One region of the Morganella sp. BCCO 40_0007 genome, then DNA from elsewhere that is predicted to be linked to it. Evidence: predicted binding sites of a transcription regulator. Region 1 holds the regulator's gene; each other region holds the start of a gene.

Region 1 (5,621 bases):
CAGCGTGATGCATTTACCAGCCGGGTAAATTACCTCGGGACTTATGCATTTGATAACGGCGATTCACGCAATGTGAAACCGTATGCTTATGCTTATGCTGAAGTTAATGTGAATGTGACGGCAAACTCTGCAATAGGTATAAATATCGGCTGGCATCAGACAGATTATACTAATGACGCAGCTCAGGCTGGTCTGAATTATTCTTATCATTGGTAAAACGAAAAAATACTCCCCGGAAGACTGTTCCGGGGAATATTGGCCGGGGACTGATGTTATGAATCGTGACTCTCGTTTTTACTCACCCGGTACGCATTCCATGCCAGCAGGGCACCGCACAGCATAGTGACGGCAAGCGCTGTTTTCGGTGGCAGCGGAGATGCGATAGCAACCAGCGTCAGCACCGCACCACCCGCCATCTGCATAAAACCGACCAGTGAAGAGGCGACACCGGCATTATCAGAATAAGGTTCCAGAGCATAACTGGTAGCCGGACCCATAATAAATGCCAGCCCTGCGCAGGCCGCGGCCACCGGCAGCATGTAAATCAGCCAGTGACTCTGTATTTGTGCGGAGAACAGCACCGGGCTCAGTGCCAGAGCAGCACACCCCAGAGCCATCAGAACGCCGCCGGATACCAGACAAACCGGACGCCCGGCTTTACGTATCACCCGGTTGGCGATCATACTGATCCCCATGATCCAGAAGCCGTTAGCGCCGAACACAACCGAAAACTGCAACGGGCTGAGTGCCGCATCCCCCATCAGCACCGCCGGTGCAAGCGAGACATAGGTTAATACCATCCCCATCGTCCCGGCATTCACCAGTGAAAATATTAAAAACCGCTTATTAAATAATACGGAAGCAAGGCTCTTCAGCGGATTAGCTTTATGCTGCAAACTGCCTTCGGGCCGGGTTTCCGGCAGATATTTTGCCGTCAGAATCAGCAGAATAAAGGCATAGAGAGCCAGAAAACCAAAAGGAACCCGCCAGCCGTAATACTCCGCCATAATACCGCCCAGCAGTGGCGCCAGCGCCGGTACAATATTCAGGGTGCCGTTTAAAAAGCCAAATGCACGCGCTGCTTCATTGCCGTTAAAGCAGTCCCGGACACAGGTAAACGCCACCACCGAGGTACAGCAGACCCCCGCCCCCTGGATTAACCGGGAAGCAATAAACATCGCCGGAGTAACGGCAAATGCCGCGGTCAGGGAACCGGCGATATACAATACCATCCCCGCCATCGCCATCGGTCTGCGGCCGAATTTATCCGCAAGATAACCGGAAATCAGCTGACCCGCACCTAATATAAGGATAAACAACGAGATAGTTGACTGAATCAATGACTCACTGCTGCCCAGCCCTTTTGCAATAGCCGGAATAGCCGGTAAATAAAGATCAATACCCAACGGCCCTAATAACACAATAACTAACAACAAAAACAATAAATTCCGCATATCGTTGAACTTCACTCATCATCTTCCGACAGCAAAAAATACACGTTATTGTTGTTTTTTACAACTACCATCAATAACTAACCCCGTGAATTAAAAGAAAAATAATGTTATATATTTCGTTATACAATGAAATTATAATCAAACGTCATTTTATTATTAAATAAGGCGGTCAGTAACCCGGACGTTACTTATTTTATAAGTAAATATAAAATTACACATTAATACAATTACTGACAAGAATTACCAGCCTGATTTATGTATTTTACAGAAACATTCAGATATTTTTGTCTTTTTCTTTTCTCATAATGCCGTCCGGGAATTTAACAAACTATCACCTGCAATGTTGTAAGACCGCAATCACACTTACGCCCTGTCTGCCATTCCGCCAAAGTATGAAAAGGCAGTTAATTTAACCATTTTCAACTCAAAACCAGCATCAATATCTTTATATTAGGTATAATCCCGACTAAATATCAGAATATTCCCCTTACTCATCATTCATGTAAGATGTTAAAAACCGGGTATTCTTTATAACAATATGAAATAGCTGAGGTTATCGTGCTTCCATATCGTATTTTCGTTCTTATTGTTTCGTGTTTGTTGATTTTTTGTATCTATTACATATTAAAAGGGTATCGATTATACTTTTTAAAGAAACCATTTGAGGAAACAAATACGTCAAGTTAAATTTCAATATTATTAATGACAACCATTTATCTTCATAATTTATGACAATATATGATAAATATGAGTTGGCAATGTTTATTGGCGGCAGAATAAAATGTCAGAGGCTAAAAAACTGTCTGACAGGTAAAGAGCTTTCAATAAAAATTAATATCTCACAACAGCAATTATCCCGCTATGAAACGGGAGCGAGCTTAATTCCTCTGGATAAACTATTAATGCTCGCGGACATACTGAATATTAATGTTAATTATTTTTTTGATGAAATTGGTTGTGATGAAGAATAAATTTTAATTTGACAAACATTAATATGTTATTGTTTAACCAGACTGACAGATGATAATGAGCAATAAAACAGATAGTAACCTGAACACCAGCATTAACGAAATGTACAAGATCATCGGCGGGCAAATCCGGAAAATACGCAGGATCACCGGTGTCACATCGACAGAACTGGGTAACCTGATTGGTGTATCACAACAGCAAATCTCCCGCTATGAAATCGGCAGCACTAAAATTTCACTGGAAATCATACTGAGGATCTCTCAGGTCTTCGGTGTCTCACCTTATTACTTTATAGAAGACAGCCTGCTTTTCTTTACCCGCCACCATCTGCCTGATGAGAACGGGCACACCGGCAGTACCGACGCCGGTGTGAATACAGAACCGGATTTCCGTCCGCCTGAACACTGACATGATGCAGCGCCGCTGATGTGGCGCTGCATGCCGGTCTGGTTTATACCGGCAGCGTCGTGACATCCAGCCACTGCGCGTTTGTCAGCTCCGCCAGCCGCTCGGGTGTCAGCCGGACAGCAGAATTAGCCGAACCCGCAGCCGGTAATACCGTGTCATACTCACGAAGTGAATGATCCGCATAAACCGTCAGTGGTACAGATAACCCGAACGGACAGACGCCGCCGACCGGATGGCCGGTAAAGTGCATCACCTCTTCCGCATTCAGCATTTTGGCCTTACAGCCGAATTGTGTTTTGAATTTTTTATTATCCAGCCGGGCATCCCCCGCCATTACAATCAGAATAGCGTTATCATCCGTCAGCTTAAAAGACAGTGTTTTACAGATCTGGCCGGGGCGGACACCGTGAACTTCCGCAGCCTGGGTGACCGTCGCGGTCGGCTGTGCAGTTTCAATAATCGTGACATCCGGGGCATGCGTGCCAAACCAGGCACGAACCGTTTCGATACTCATTCAGGACTCCGTTTTATTATCATGTGCTCTTTATGTGTTCGCACCAACAATTCACCATAATTTGCCCTGAATTGGCACCCCTTTTTTGACAAAATAGCGCGGATAACAGTTATTCTGCCGGAATTCATGTTAGAGTGGGCTGTTCATATATTTATTGATTAGCGGAAGGTGATGTCATGCAACCTGTTGATATTCAAACTGTATTAAAAAAAGCAGAGGCGCTGTGTCTGTCACGCAGTGTACGCATGACTTCTCAGCGAAAATCCATTCTGCAACTGATTGCCGGTCAGCCCGGTGCTATCAGCGCTTATGAACTGCTGGATCTGCTGCGCGAAACAGAACCACAGGCAAAACCGCCGACAATCTACCGCGGTCTGGAGTTTCTGCTGGAGCAGGGGTTTATTCATAAAATTGAGTCCACAAACAGCTTTGTGATGTGCCCGCATTTTGATAAACCCAGCCATACTTCCGTACTGTTTATCTGCGATCGCTGTAATAGTGTGACAGAGCGGGATGGTGAGGCGATTGATTCACAAATCAGTCAGCTGGCGGATGCCGCACAGTTTCATATCCGCCACAGTGTGATTGAGGCACACGGGTACTGCCGTCCTTGTTATGATATCGAATCCTGTACCCGCAGAGATAAATGTCTGCATGACCATAAACATGATGAGCCGCGCAAACGCGGGCGCTGAAAAACAAAAACCACAGTAACCGTCTCCGGTATACTGTGGTTTTTAAGCGGATACCGTTTTCAGACGGATATCCCGGAAATCAGTGCCAGTCGTTATTACGGATCACACCCACCGCCAGACCTTCGACAGTAAAGTTTTGTTCCCGTAAATCCACCACGATCGGGCTGAATTCCTCGTTTTCAGCATGCAGCTCAATCTTGCTGCCCACTTTCTTAAACCGTTTGACCGTGACTTCATCTTCAATACGGGCAACCACCACCTGGCCGTTATGTACGTCCTGGGTTTTATGCACCGCAAGTAAGTCACCGTCCATAATACCGATATCTTTCATTGACATACCATTTACCCGCAGCAGAAAATCTGCGCTGGGTTTAAACAGCATCGGGTCAACCCGGTAATGACTTTCGATATGTTCCTGTGCTAATAAAGGCTCACCCGCAGCCACACGGCCGATTAATGGTAAACCTTCATCCTCTTCTTCTTCCAGAAGCAGACGGATGCCCCGGGATGCCCCGGAAACAATCTCAATGACGCCTTTACGCGCCAGGGCTTTCAGATGCTCTTCCGCCGCATTCGGAGAACGAAAACCCAGGCGTGCCGCAATTTCTGCACGCGTCGGTGGCATGCCCGTCTGCGAAATATGGTCACGAACAAGGTCATAGACCTGTTGCTGCCGTGCCGTCAGTGCTTTCATTTCGCCCCCTGTTTGTTTATACAGTCAGACTGTGAGTATATACAGGTATTCCGGGATTGGAAACCACAACATGAGGAAAATACGTGTTACGCCGCAGGTTTCACAAAAAATCGTCTATCAGAGGCGGGAGAACCAGCTGACAAACAGCATAATCCAGATAAACAGCCCCAGTAATGTGGCAACCAGTACCGCCGCGGAGCCCATATCTTTCGCGCGCCCGGACAGTTCGTGATATTCCGTGCCGATGCGGTCAACCACCGCCTCAATCGCGCTGTTGATGAGTTCAATGACCACCACCAGCACCACCGAACCGATCAGCAGAACCCGCTCAACCGCCGTAAAAGAGAAAGCAAACGCAATAATGACGGCCGGGATCAGCGTCAGTAACTCCTGGCGGATAGCTGCTTCATTTTTCCATGCTGCTGTGAGTCCCTTTTTTGAATAACCTGCCGCTTTAATTAATCGTGTAAATCCGGTATTTTTCTTCATTTCCGTCACTGTTAATAATCTGATTATCTGGCTGACTGCCGCCGTTTTTCCGTGATTTTATTGCTGACGCAACACAGATCTGGCTTCGCCTTTCTGGTATGCTGAAGACGAATTGTCAACAAGAGGCTTCATACATTTATGTCACTTTGGCGTAAAATATACTATAACGTATTGAATTTACCATTAAAACTATTGGTAAAAAGCAAGCCGATCCCGACGGATCCGGTCAGTGAACTGGGGCTGGATACACAACGTCCGACACTCTATGTTCTTCCTTATCACTCTAAGGCGGATCTGCTGACACTGCGCCGCCAGTGTCTCGCACAGGGAATGCCTGACCCGCTGGAAGATAATGTCATCGGTAATACCACATTACCGGGCTATGTCTTTATTGATGA
Region 2 (5,621 bases), on a different contig from region 1:
AGCGGGATGCTGCATAGTCACTATCGCTGTTAATAAAAACATGTTTTAAAAAACAGTATTGACCTAAAATCTCAAATCAGTAAATTAGTACTCAACAGCACAATGAAAGTGATTAGTAAGTTAGTGAATAGAAAGAAGTACTGGGTTAAGCCATTTTGCTTTATAGGCCACGAAGTTTGTTTTTTGGGATGTAGTTCGCCTTCAGGCCGCGTAGTGATTGTGCTGGTTCGCAAAATGGTACTGTTAGCGCGATGATGTAATGCCTTGTTTTTTTAGTTGATGCTGATGGTTTCGTTTTTTGATAGTAACCGTATCAGCAACGGGTAACGCATCAAAGAGTATATGTCGCGATGGGTGATGTGCTTGTTTTAGTTGCCACGCTTAGGTTTTGAAAGCGCAGGCAGTGTATAACGGAATAAATAGAGGGAGGCTTTTTAGTATTAATGCCCAATATTATCTGTAGTGAACGGGTACATTTGAAAGTAGTATAAATAGCTGTATCACTTTATTAAGTCTATTAATGTTAAATCTGAAGTCTGTAGTACCTTAAAAGCCCTGGCTACAATGGTCAGGGCTTTTAAGATTACTAACCCCGTTGAATTGTAAATTTTCCTAACAGATTACTGACAAAATTAATCTTGCTTATCAACTCATATGAGTCCAATATGAGCCATCGGTTTGGTATACAGACCTTATGAAAGCAGTTTTAGTAAAGCAGTCCTCATTTCAAGCGTTATCCTTAGATACTCTTCTGCATGAGCCTCCTCCTAAGTGCCCAATAAGTCCTTATCTGCAAGCAGGCCATGTTCGCCACAACGTGTGGCTCAAGAAAATTAAAGGAAGTATCTATGTCGAATAAAATGACTGGTTTAGTAAAATGGTTTAACTCTGACAAAGGTTTCGGCTTCATTACGCCAACTGACGGCAGCAAGGATGTTTTTGTTCATTTCTCTGCCATTCAGAGCAACGATTACAAAACGCTCGACGAAGGCCAGAAGGTTGAGTTCTCGATTGAGAATGGTGCCAAAGGTCCGGCTGCCGGAAATGTTGTCGCGCTTTAATTGCCGATAACGACACAGACACTTACGACAGCGATGACGGCACTGGCCTGAGCAGATAAGTGAACGTGACAAAACCCCGCCTCGGCGGGGTTTTGTGTTTCATGGATGGCATGCAATGACAAGGGTGACGATCATTTTACTGCTGTTGCTGGAGTGAAAAAATGAAACCAAATAGTGCAAATCCAATGATGGTGACAAAAAGAAAGCCGATTAGTAATTTCCAACCCAACACCATTCCTCCCTAAGTCCTTTATAGATAATCATATTCATGATTCACTGGTCAAGGATGTCTGTTCTTCGCTCATAGCTGACTACCGGATTTGATTTCAACGGGTAATGCATGTGACGCACGATATTAGTAAAAATCAGATTGATGAGACAGCCAAACTTCTCTATCATTAACTGTATATACGTACAGTTAATCGGTTTTGAGTATGAAACTTGTCAAGATCAACGATGATACAATTTTGACATTGCCTCTGTTCCTGGAGCATGTTCCAGCTGGGTTCCCGTCACCGGCGGCGGACTATATCGAGGACCGCATAAACCTGAACAGTGAGCTGATCCGGCATCCTGAAAGCACCTACCTGCTCAGGGTTGAAGGTAGTTCGATGATAGATGCAAATATCTTTGATGGCGATGTGGTTATCGTGGACAGCGCGGTAACCGCCGCTGAAGGCGATATAGTGATTGCCAGTTTTGAAGGTGAGTTTACTGTCAAAAAATTGCAGCTGTCTCCGGTGCCTATGCTGATCCCGATGAATCCGGATTATCAGCCTATCGCAATCAGCAGTGAGCAGGATTTGCAGATCTTCGGTGTGGTCACCTACATCATCCACCGGGCGCGGTAATGTTTGCGCTGGTGGATGTAAACAGCTTTTACGCCAGCTGTGAAAGAGTATTCCGGCCAGACCTGACAGGTAAGCCGGTTATCGTCCTGAGTAATAACGATGGCTGCGTGATTGCCCGTTCAGCAGAGGCAAAAGCCCTCGGCATCAAAATGGGGGCGCTGTATTATGAGTGCCGAGATTTTTGCCGCAGAAATAATGTGGCCGTATTCAGTTCAAATTACGCGTTATACGGCGATATGAGCAGCCGTGTGATGACATTGCTCTCATCCTTTGCACCCGCCACAGAAATCTATTCTATCGACGAAGCCTTTCTCGATTTTACCGGCATGACCAGGACATTCAGACTGGAAGATTATGGTCGTGAGATACAGGCTGCTATTCTGCAGAAAACACACCTTCCGGTCGGCGTTGGGATTGCACCGACAAAGACACTCGCAAAACTTGCCAACCATGCAGCAAAAATATGGAAAAAAACCGGCGGAGTGGTCGACCTTTCTGATCCTCTGCGCCAGCGTAAATTACTGGCATTGATACCGGTCAGTGAAGTGTGGGGCATTGGTCGGCGCATATCGGCCAGGCTGAACACAATGGGGATTAGCACGGCATCAGATTTGGCGAATGCTGCACCGGCGACTATCCGTAAAACTTTTGGTGTTATTACCGAGCGCACGCTGCGGGAGCTGAACGGAGAACCTTGTATCGAGCTGGAAGAAGTCAGAAAGGTGAAACAGCAGATCCTCTGCTCCCGGTCGTTCGGTACCAAAGTGACGGACATTGTCACCATGAGAAAGGCCGTATGTGAATATGCTGAACGGTCAGCTGAAAAACTCCGGGAAGAAAAACAACGCTGCCGGATGATCGGGCTGTTTGTGCAGACCAGCAGACACGCGAACGGGCTGGGCTATGCGAATAGTGTAAACATCTCACTCGAGTATCCCAGCTGCGACACGCGGGACATCATTAATGCTGCCATGAGAGCACTGGATGGCATCTGGTGTGATGGGTACCGGTATTATAAGGCCGGTATCATTCTGTCAGACTTCACTGATTCAGTTGTGACACAGTTCGATATGTTCGCTACCCGGCAGCCATTCAAAAACAGCGACGAGCTGATGAAGACCATCGACACAATAAACAATAGTGGGCTGGGCCGTGTGTGGTTTGCCGGTAAAGGCAGTGACAGTGGGTACAAGATGAAGCGCGAAATGCTGTCACCGGCATACACGACAAATTTCAGTCAGCTGCCGGTGGTGAAAAGTTAATGGCGCATAAGCGGGGCAAAGGGTTGTTGCAACAGTGCAAGCTGTTTAAACCGTGGCTCTGCATTGAATAAACGTATTGAGTCAAATCACAGATAGAGCAGTGTAGTATTTTGGTTGAAGTACTGGTTATCAAAACTAAAACAAAACTCAAAGCAATCAATAGGTTGAAAAAACGAGTTTTACCCGTATATAAGTATGGCTTTAGTGCCTTTTAGTTATATTAATCATGGGGTTATATGTTGGGTTTCAATCTACTGCTGCGCCACATGGGCTGGTTTGAGGCTGCTGACTTAATCGTTAAAGGAATGGAAGGGGCAATCGCTGCCAAGACCGTCACTTACGATTTCGAGCGTCTGATGGAAGGCGCTAAGCTCCTGAAATGCTCAGAGTTTGGTGACGCAATCATCAAACACATGTAATTAAGTTTACAGTGAAATAGTTAACGGGAACTTATTAGTTCCCGTTCTTTTTTTTACCACTGAAAATCTTCCCCAAAACGTCCCCAAAACTCTTCCCCAAAACGGTACAAAATTTGTACGGTTTTGGGTGTGTTTAAGATTTAGCTGAGTGGGGTTATAAGCAAGCGGGGCTGCTTTGAGCGAAAAGCGGAAGTTCAGAATGTATACTTACTTCGATGCTTGTTAAGCAATGGGGAGTAGGTCAGCAATTTATTGTGAAAGCAATAACACTAATAGTATTAGTGAAGAGGCTAAAGATTTGTTTAGAATCCGCCCCCTTAAGAGGCGGTATTCTTGGCAAACATTTTATTTACTGTTTATCAATTGCAATAATGGGATCTCAGCTACATCATTAGGAATATAGGGGTCATCTTCTTTTAAATTAACCCCAATACAATCAACATCATTTAACCCAATTTCCCAAGCCCACCTAACATCTAACGTACTCATTTCTATCCCTAAACTATCTCTTTGTGGATGCTCAGGAACAATATTTTTTAACATCGCATCACATCCAAGATAGAATTTTCCACAGGTCTGATACGCAGTAAGAAATCTTTCTAGATTGACATTGCTATCAGGAGTCATCGTATTAATTCTACTGATCATTGTCATTCTTTTAGTTAATGGAGTTGTCATCATATTTTCAGATATTAGTACTCTATAATGAGTTGGGTTTTTAACTGAGATGCCCTTGACAATACAAACCCGTAATCTGGCTTTACTATCTACCAAGCCTACTGATGATATAAGATCTTTAAAAATATCCTCACCTATATCGGGGTGTTTAAATAATAGATATAATCCTGGATAACACGATTTTAATTGAGCGAAGCCTACTCCTTGCCAGCGTGTTCTATCCCATAGACGAGGTTTGATTAGACTTTGTATGGAATAATCTTTATGTGTTATATTTTCGAAATTAAGTTCCTCTTCAGGCATTCTTCCTTTACCATGTGTTGGAGCTTTTATATCCTCGATCTCCAACACTTTCGAAAATTCACTATCCCAGGATTTATCTCTTAAAAGAGGGTAAGTTTTCTTTTCAGAATTGGTGGAATAAATTTTCTTAATTTGTTGATCAATATCATTACCAAGAATATTTTCAATAGATTTGATACAGGCACCAAAACTAATTGCTCTGTCGAATGCAGCATCTTCGAAGATCATTTTTTCAATGTATTCTGTATTTTTAATAAAAAATAACTCAGGGAGAAGGTCAAACACTAATTCCTTGAATTCATTAGTGATTTTTTGTTGTGCCTCGATTCTAAAATCACTTACATCAAAACCAGCGCAATTTATTGTAAGATTTAGTTTTCCACTATTGCTATTTATTTCATGTGATAAGGATAAGTCATCATCGTCATCTGCTATTACTTCAATAATTAAAAATGCTTCTTTAAGATAGATGTTGTCAATCGTACAGGTTGCAAAAGCACCCTCTAAAAGTGATAAGACATTAGTTGAAAACTCTATAAATGGTGACCGATTCGGAAAGTTAATTTCTATAGTGCATCCAAAAATAAAAGATGTATGTACTCCTCGTTTGTCATGGTTATCTTTTATGCCCTTACTATTAAATCCTGTATCAAAGTCACGTATTTTTTGCAAGAAATCATTATGATCTTTATCGGCAGTAACTTCGTACTCACGTTCAAAATCTTCAATATAACCTAAAGCATATTTAAGACATCCCGATGATACAAAAAGGCCTAATCTATCGAGTTCATCGGGGATATTACTCTGTCGATTTATTCCCTTTAGGTCAGTGTTCAAAATGAGTTGACTTATGTAAAAATCGACTTGCTGATTTTCTTTATCGCCGAACGAGCTATCACTGATATTGTCGTTAATTATTAAAAACAGTTCATACCATAAAAGAGCATGTGCTAATTTCCCTAGTTTTATTTCTGTTAGACATAAATTATAATAAATTTCAGCCTGCTTTAAAGATATTTCATCATACTTCCAGAAGTTATCTGTAAT
Region 3 (5,621 bases), on a different contig from region 1:
GGCATTATTCTGTCGCTGACCGGCGTTCAGAGTCAAAGTGTGACCGGACTGATGATTATGGCAGGGTTATTTGGTTTCGGTGGCGCATTTGTGTCTCTGCTGATGTCAAAATGGATGGCGCTGCGTTCTGTCGGCGGGCAGGTTATAACGAACCCGTCCACACAAACCGAACGCTGGCTGATGGAAACGGTACGCCGTCAGGCACAGCAGGCCGGTATCGGCATGCCGGAAGTGGCGATTTACCATGCGCCGGATATTAACGCCTTTGCAACCGGTGCCCGCCGTGATGCATCGCTGGTGGCCGTCAGTACCGGGTTACTGGAAAATATGAGCCGCGACGAGGCGGAGGCAGTTATCGCCCATGAAATCAGCCATATCGCGAATGGTGACATGGTGACCATGACGTTGTTACAGGGCGTGGTAAACACCTTTGTTATCTTTATTTCCCGCATCCTGGCACAACTGGCGGCCGGTTTTATGTCAAACAACAATGACGAGAACTCCGGCAGCCAGGGCAACCCGATGATTTATTTTGCGGTATCTATGGTACTGGAAATTGTCTTCGGTATTCTGGCCAGCATTATCACCATGTGGTTCTCCCGCCGCCGTGAATTTTATGCGGATGCGGGTTCGGCAAACCTGGTCGGGCGCGAGAAGATGATCGCTGCACTGCAACGCCTGAAAACCAGTTACGAACCGCAGGAAGAGGGCAGTATGATGGCATTTTGCATCAACGGCCGTAATAAATCATTCAGCGAGCTGTTTTTATCTCACCCGCCGCTGGATAAGCGCATTGAAGCACTGCGCAGCGGTCAGTTCCTGAATTAATCAGTTCCGGATAATAAAAAGGCTGTAACGCTTTGCGTTACAGCCTTTTTTATACCTGCTTGCATAACACCTGCGATGTACATAAAAAAATCCCGCATACATTGGCTGAATACGGGATTTTCTGTTATCTGACGATAATCAGCGGCAGGAATATTATCCCTGCTGTAAATCTTCGTCGTTATCATTATCGAACAGTGTTTTATCTGTCTGCCCCAGGATTTGGCTGGTAACTGTACCTGCGGTCATGGAACCACTGACGTTCAGCGCGGTACGGCCCATATCAATCAGCGGTTCGACAGAGATCAGCAGGGCGACCAGGGTGACCGGCAGACCCATCGCAGGCAGGACGATCAGCGCGGCGAAGGTAGCACCGCCGCCGACACCGGCAACACCGGCAGAGCTGACTGTCACAATACCGACCAGTGTGGCAATCCACAGCGGGTCAAACGGGTTGATACCGGCGATAGGTGCAACCATAACAGCCAGCATAGCCGGGTAAATCCCCGCACAGCCGTTCTGACCGATGGTGGTACCAAAGGAGGCGGCGAATCCGGCGATGGAGTCAGGAATACCGATACGGCGGGTTTGCGCTTCCACACTCAGCGGAATACTGGCCGCACTTGAACGGCTGGTAAAGGCGAAAGTCAGTACCGGCGCAATTTTACGGAAGAAACGCAGCGGATTGATACCGGCAATACCGACAATCAGGCCGTGAACCACAAACATCAGCAGGATAGCGATATAAGAGGCAACCACAAACGTGCCTAATTTAATGATGTCCTGAATATTTGAACCGGCAACGACTTTGGTCATCAGTGCAAATACACCGTACGGGGTAAAGCGCATGACCAGACGAACCAGTTTCATCACCCATGCCTGGAGGATATCAATTGCCCCGAGCACTTTGGCTCCGCGCTCTTCGTTGTCTTTGATCAGCTGAAGTGCGGCAACACCCATAAAGGCGGCAAAAATCACCACGCTGATAATCGAGGTCGGATTAGCACCGGTCAGGTCAGCAAACGGGTTTTTCGGAATAAAGGACAGAATAAGCTGCGGCACGGTCAGATCAGAGACTTTGCCGGCATACTGCGATTCCAGCTGGGTCAGGCGCGCTGTTTCTTTCACACCCTGAACCAGTCCGTCTGCGGTCAGACCGAAAGCGAGTGTGACCAGAATACCGATCAATGCGGCAATCGCCGTGGTGATCAGCAGGGTGCCGATAGTCAGTACGCTGATTTTACCCAGTGATGATGCCTGATGCAGGCGGGCAACCGCGCTGAGGATAGAGGCGAAAACCAGCGGCATGATGACCATCTGCAACAGCTTCACGTAGCCGTTACCGACGATATCAAACCATGGCAGTGCCTGTTTTACGGCATCATGTTCTGTCCCGTAGAATGCATTCAGCCCGAGGCCGAACAGAACACCGATCACCAGACCGGTGAGTACCTTTTTGGAAAGGCTCCAGTTTTTATTGCTGCAGAGCTTCATCAGCATCAGCAGCAGAATAACGAATATGGCGAGATTGCTGATTAATGGAAAGTTCATCCCGGTCTCCGATACCTGTTGGTATGTTGTTATAGTGTGTTGATTACATCGCATACAGTTGTGCAAATGCAGGAACTGTAAAAGATTCGTTATAGATTAACAGGAGTTTTCCGCATCACTTATAACGAATCTGAATTATTTATAGCTATATTGTAGATCACAGGGAATGATTTGACATGAATAGTCACTAAACAGACTATTTTCTATAGCGATGGGTTATATAAAATCAGTTTCTTATAGCACAGCGTTTATCTGCGCCAGCACCAGCTCCCGCACATGAGCCCACCAGGTTTCCCAGTGTGCGGGCAAATAAAATGAGGCCAGCAGTACAATCAGCGCCACACTGCGCTCTGCCCGTTTATTGCCGCTGCTGCCCAGCAACGGAATACAAAAACGCCAGCGCACCGGCCATAACAGCGGAATACCGGCTGTTGTCAGCATGTCGCCCGCCAGATGGCTCAGATACCCGACAATGACTGCCTGGTAAAAATCGGCCGGAACAGACCAGCTGACCGGCAGTTGTGTGCGGAATAAAATAACACCGGTCAGAATAGCCAGCAGGCTGTGCGTGAATCCCCGGTGACCGCACAGGCGGGAAACCGGTACAGAAATAAAACGAACCCACTGACCCAGCATGGACTTCGGGTGATCGATATCCGGCAGCAGTGCCCCGGCCAGGGCGCCGGGGATCAGGTGCAGCCAGTCCCCCTGACTGATATCAGGCGAAATCTGAAGCTGATGAACCATCACTACAGAAGCGACAGAGAAAAGCAGGTGACCCTCAGCCGTCATGATACCGGGTAAATACTCAGGTGTTTATTTATACAGTGTTACAGTATAAAGTTTTTTATGTCGCCCGGCCAGAGGGTAAGAAAGAAAAAGGCTTATTTATTAATGGATAACTATGGAATATTTCACTAACGGAGCAGGGCGGGCAATTTCCCGCCACACTGTTATCAGAAAAATGCCATCAGCAAACGATTATCAGCGAACCATCGCAGCCGTCAGTTCATTGAGTGATGACAACCGGTAATCCGCCAGTGACCAGCGCGGATCTGCCGCCATTTCAGCAGCAGGTACCACAATGGAGCGCATCCGGGCAGCCTTACAGGCGATCATGCCGTTAACGGAATCCTCCAGCGCAACACACTGCACCGGCGGAACACCCAGTGCCTCAGCTGCGTTCAGATAAACCTGCGGGTGCGGCTTGCTGTATGGCAGATCACCAGCAGAAACCACAGCATCAAAATAATGGCGGATGTTAAACATTTCCAGTACGGATTCCAGCATGTAGAGCGGTGATGCGGACGCCAGAGCGATTTTCAGGCCCTGTGACTGACACAGAGAGAGCGCATGTTCCACTCCGGGCAGAAGCGGACGCTCTTTTTCCACCATCGCGATAGTGGAATCAATAATCCGCTGAGTGACATCCTGTTTTGACGGTGTCTGCCACGGTGAGACGTGATACCACAACTCCACGACCTGATCGATACGCAGACCCAGCATATCGGGCAGTTTATCCCGCAGTGACATATCCAGGCCGATGTCGCTGAAAACCTGATTTTCACTCTGAAGCCAGAACGGCTCAGAATCAATCAGTAAACCATCCATATCAAAAATAGCGGCCTGTACCGGTAAGGTGTGGGACATAGTGTATGCTCCTGATATCCTGTAATGAATTAAAACATCCTCTGATTGTAACAAGCCGTGGCAGAGAGTTCATTAAGTGACTTAATAATTTACGGGGTAAAAAAGTCCGGAATAATGATAATGATCTTCTCCTGACTTCTGCGCTATGATTACGGTGAAAATATCAAATGAGGAAAGCGCATGACGCTGCAACAAGCCCGCTGGGTTGCTGTATTTAAACGGGTGGCAGGCTGGGTGGTTTTTATTCCGGCACTGATCTCAACTATCGTTTCTTTACTGAAACTGGCTCATCAGCAGAGTACCGGCAGTGATAAAATTAATGCGGTTATCGGGGATTTTATTAATGTGGTGACGGAAATGATCCGTGTAAATACGCCTTTTCTGAACACATTCTGGAACAACTCCCCCGTACCGGACAAATTACTCGGCTTTGAGGGGCATAATCTCAGCTTTTTACTGATTTATATCCTGATATTTGTCGGACTGGCGCTGAGTGCTTCCGGTATCCGGATGTCCAGACAAGTCCGGTTTATTCGTGAGAATATCGAAGATCAGGCGATTATTGAGAATGCCAGAGAGAGCGGAAAGACACCTGCGGATTTAATCGCCAAAATCCGCATCCCGAATCACACCATTTTCCGGCAAATTTTTGTGCTGTATGTGCTGCCGGTATTTATCGGCGCCATTGCGTGGTTCTTAATTAAATTTCTGAACTGGTAAACAGAGTTATCTGAAAAAATACCCCGCAGGATTGCTGACGGGGTATTTTTTTATCCGGAAAACGGGGTTATCCCGCAAGAATATCGTCAATAATAGCCTGAGCGCTCTGATAATAGCGGTCACCGAATAAGTGACTGCGATGAAGCTGGTAATAGAGCTGATACAACGGCTGGCGCTCCAGGAAACCACTCTCCAGCGGCCAGACCTGCTGATAGCCGTCGAGGATCTGCATCGGCAGTTCAGGGAAAAACGAGAGCATTGCCAGATCACACTCGCGATCACCCCAGTAACAGGCGGGGTCAAATGCGACAGTTCTTCCGTCAGCGACAGCCGCACAGTTTGACGGCCACAAATCACCGTGGAGCAGAGAAGGTTGTGGCTGGTGGTTTGCCAGTTTTTGCTGCACACGCTGAATAATGTTGTCAATATCGCCGAAGATAATGCCTTTTTCTTTCGCCAGCTGCAATTGCCAGCCAATCCGTTTTTCGGCAAAGAAAGAGGCCCATTTTTTATCCCAGGCATTCGGCTGCGGATTAGTACCCAGCAGGTTATCTTCATCGAAACCATAGCGGGGCTGTTCATGCCACTGATGAAGCCGCGCCAGCTGCTGCCCGAACATATACGCGGAATGGGAATCAAAAGGTTTCAGCGGCAGATATTCCATAATCAGAAAGCTGAAGTCTTTTGCCGACCCGACGCCATATACAGCGGGAGTTGTCAGTGTGTTGCTGCGGCTGAGGGCATCAAGCTGCTCGGCCTCAGTTTTGAATACCTGCAACATGTCACGCCGGTTATATTTGATGAAAACCGGGTGATCGCCGTAACGGGCACTCCGGGAAAAGTGAATTTCACCGCCATTGAGCTGTTTCTTGTCA

Evidence for each region. The regulator LexA, encoded in region 1, represses DNA repair genes until DNA is damaged. The targets are predictions, from matches to a motif close to TNCTGTATGTACATACAGNA.
Region 2: a site for LexA is predicted at 1,462-1,481, ahead of umuD (translesion error-prone DNA polymerase V autoproteolytic subunit). Genes of this name have one in related genera too.
Region 3: a site for LexA is predicted at 3,187-3,206, ahead of R5268_RS17570 (metal-dependent hydrolase). Genes of this name have one in related genera too.

What each region holds. Positions count from the first base shown of each region.
Region 1 is NZ_JAVBIN010000016.1:18,732-24,352, reverse strand. It holds gene R5268_RS17795 (autotransporter domain-containing protein) at 1-216, shown strand, start outside; gene R5268_RS17790 (multidrug effflux MFS transporter) at 273-1,454, opposite strand; gene R5268_RS17785 (helix-turn-helix domain-containing protein) at 2,183-2,425, shown strand; gene R5268_RS17780 (helix-turn-helix domain-containing protein) at 2,481-2,831, shown strand; gene R5268_RS17775 (YbaK/EbsC family protein) at 2,875-3,345, opposite strand; gene zur (zinc uptake transcriptional repressor Zur) at 3,522-4,040, shown strand; gene lexA (transcriptional repressor LexA) at 4,120-4,734, opposite strand; gene R5268_RS17760 (diacylglycerol kinase) at 4,852-5,223, opposite strand; gene plsB (glycerol-3-phosphate 1-O-acyltransferase PlsB) at 5,362-5,621, shown strand, end outside.
Region 2 is NZ_JAVBIN010000011.1:179,183-184,803, forward strand. It holds gene cspG (cold shock protein CspG) at 849-1,061, shown strand; gene umuD (translesion error-prone DNA polymerase V autoproteolytic subunit) at 1,496-1,912, shown strand; gene umuC (translesion error-prone DNA polymerase V subunit UmuC) at 1,912-3,174, shown strand; gene R5268_RS14830 (isocitrate/isopropylmalate family dehydrogenase) at 3,414-3,593, shown strand; gene R5268_RS14835 (hypothetical protein) at 3,939-5,621, opposite strand, start outside.
Region 3 is NZ_JAVBIN010000015.1:52,506-58,126, reverse strand. It holds gene htpX (protease HtpX) at 1-828, shown strand, start outside; gene R5268_RS17575 (L-cystine transporter) at 982-2,376, opposite strand; gene R5268_RS17570 (metal-dependent hydrolase) at 2,611-3,168, opposite strand; gene hxpB (hexitol phosphatase HxpB) at 3,361-4,026, opposite strand; gene R5268_RS17560 (YniB family protein) at 4,207-4,746, shown strand; gene R5268_RS17555 (fructosamine kinase family protein) at 4,814-5,621, opposite strand, start outside.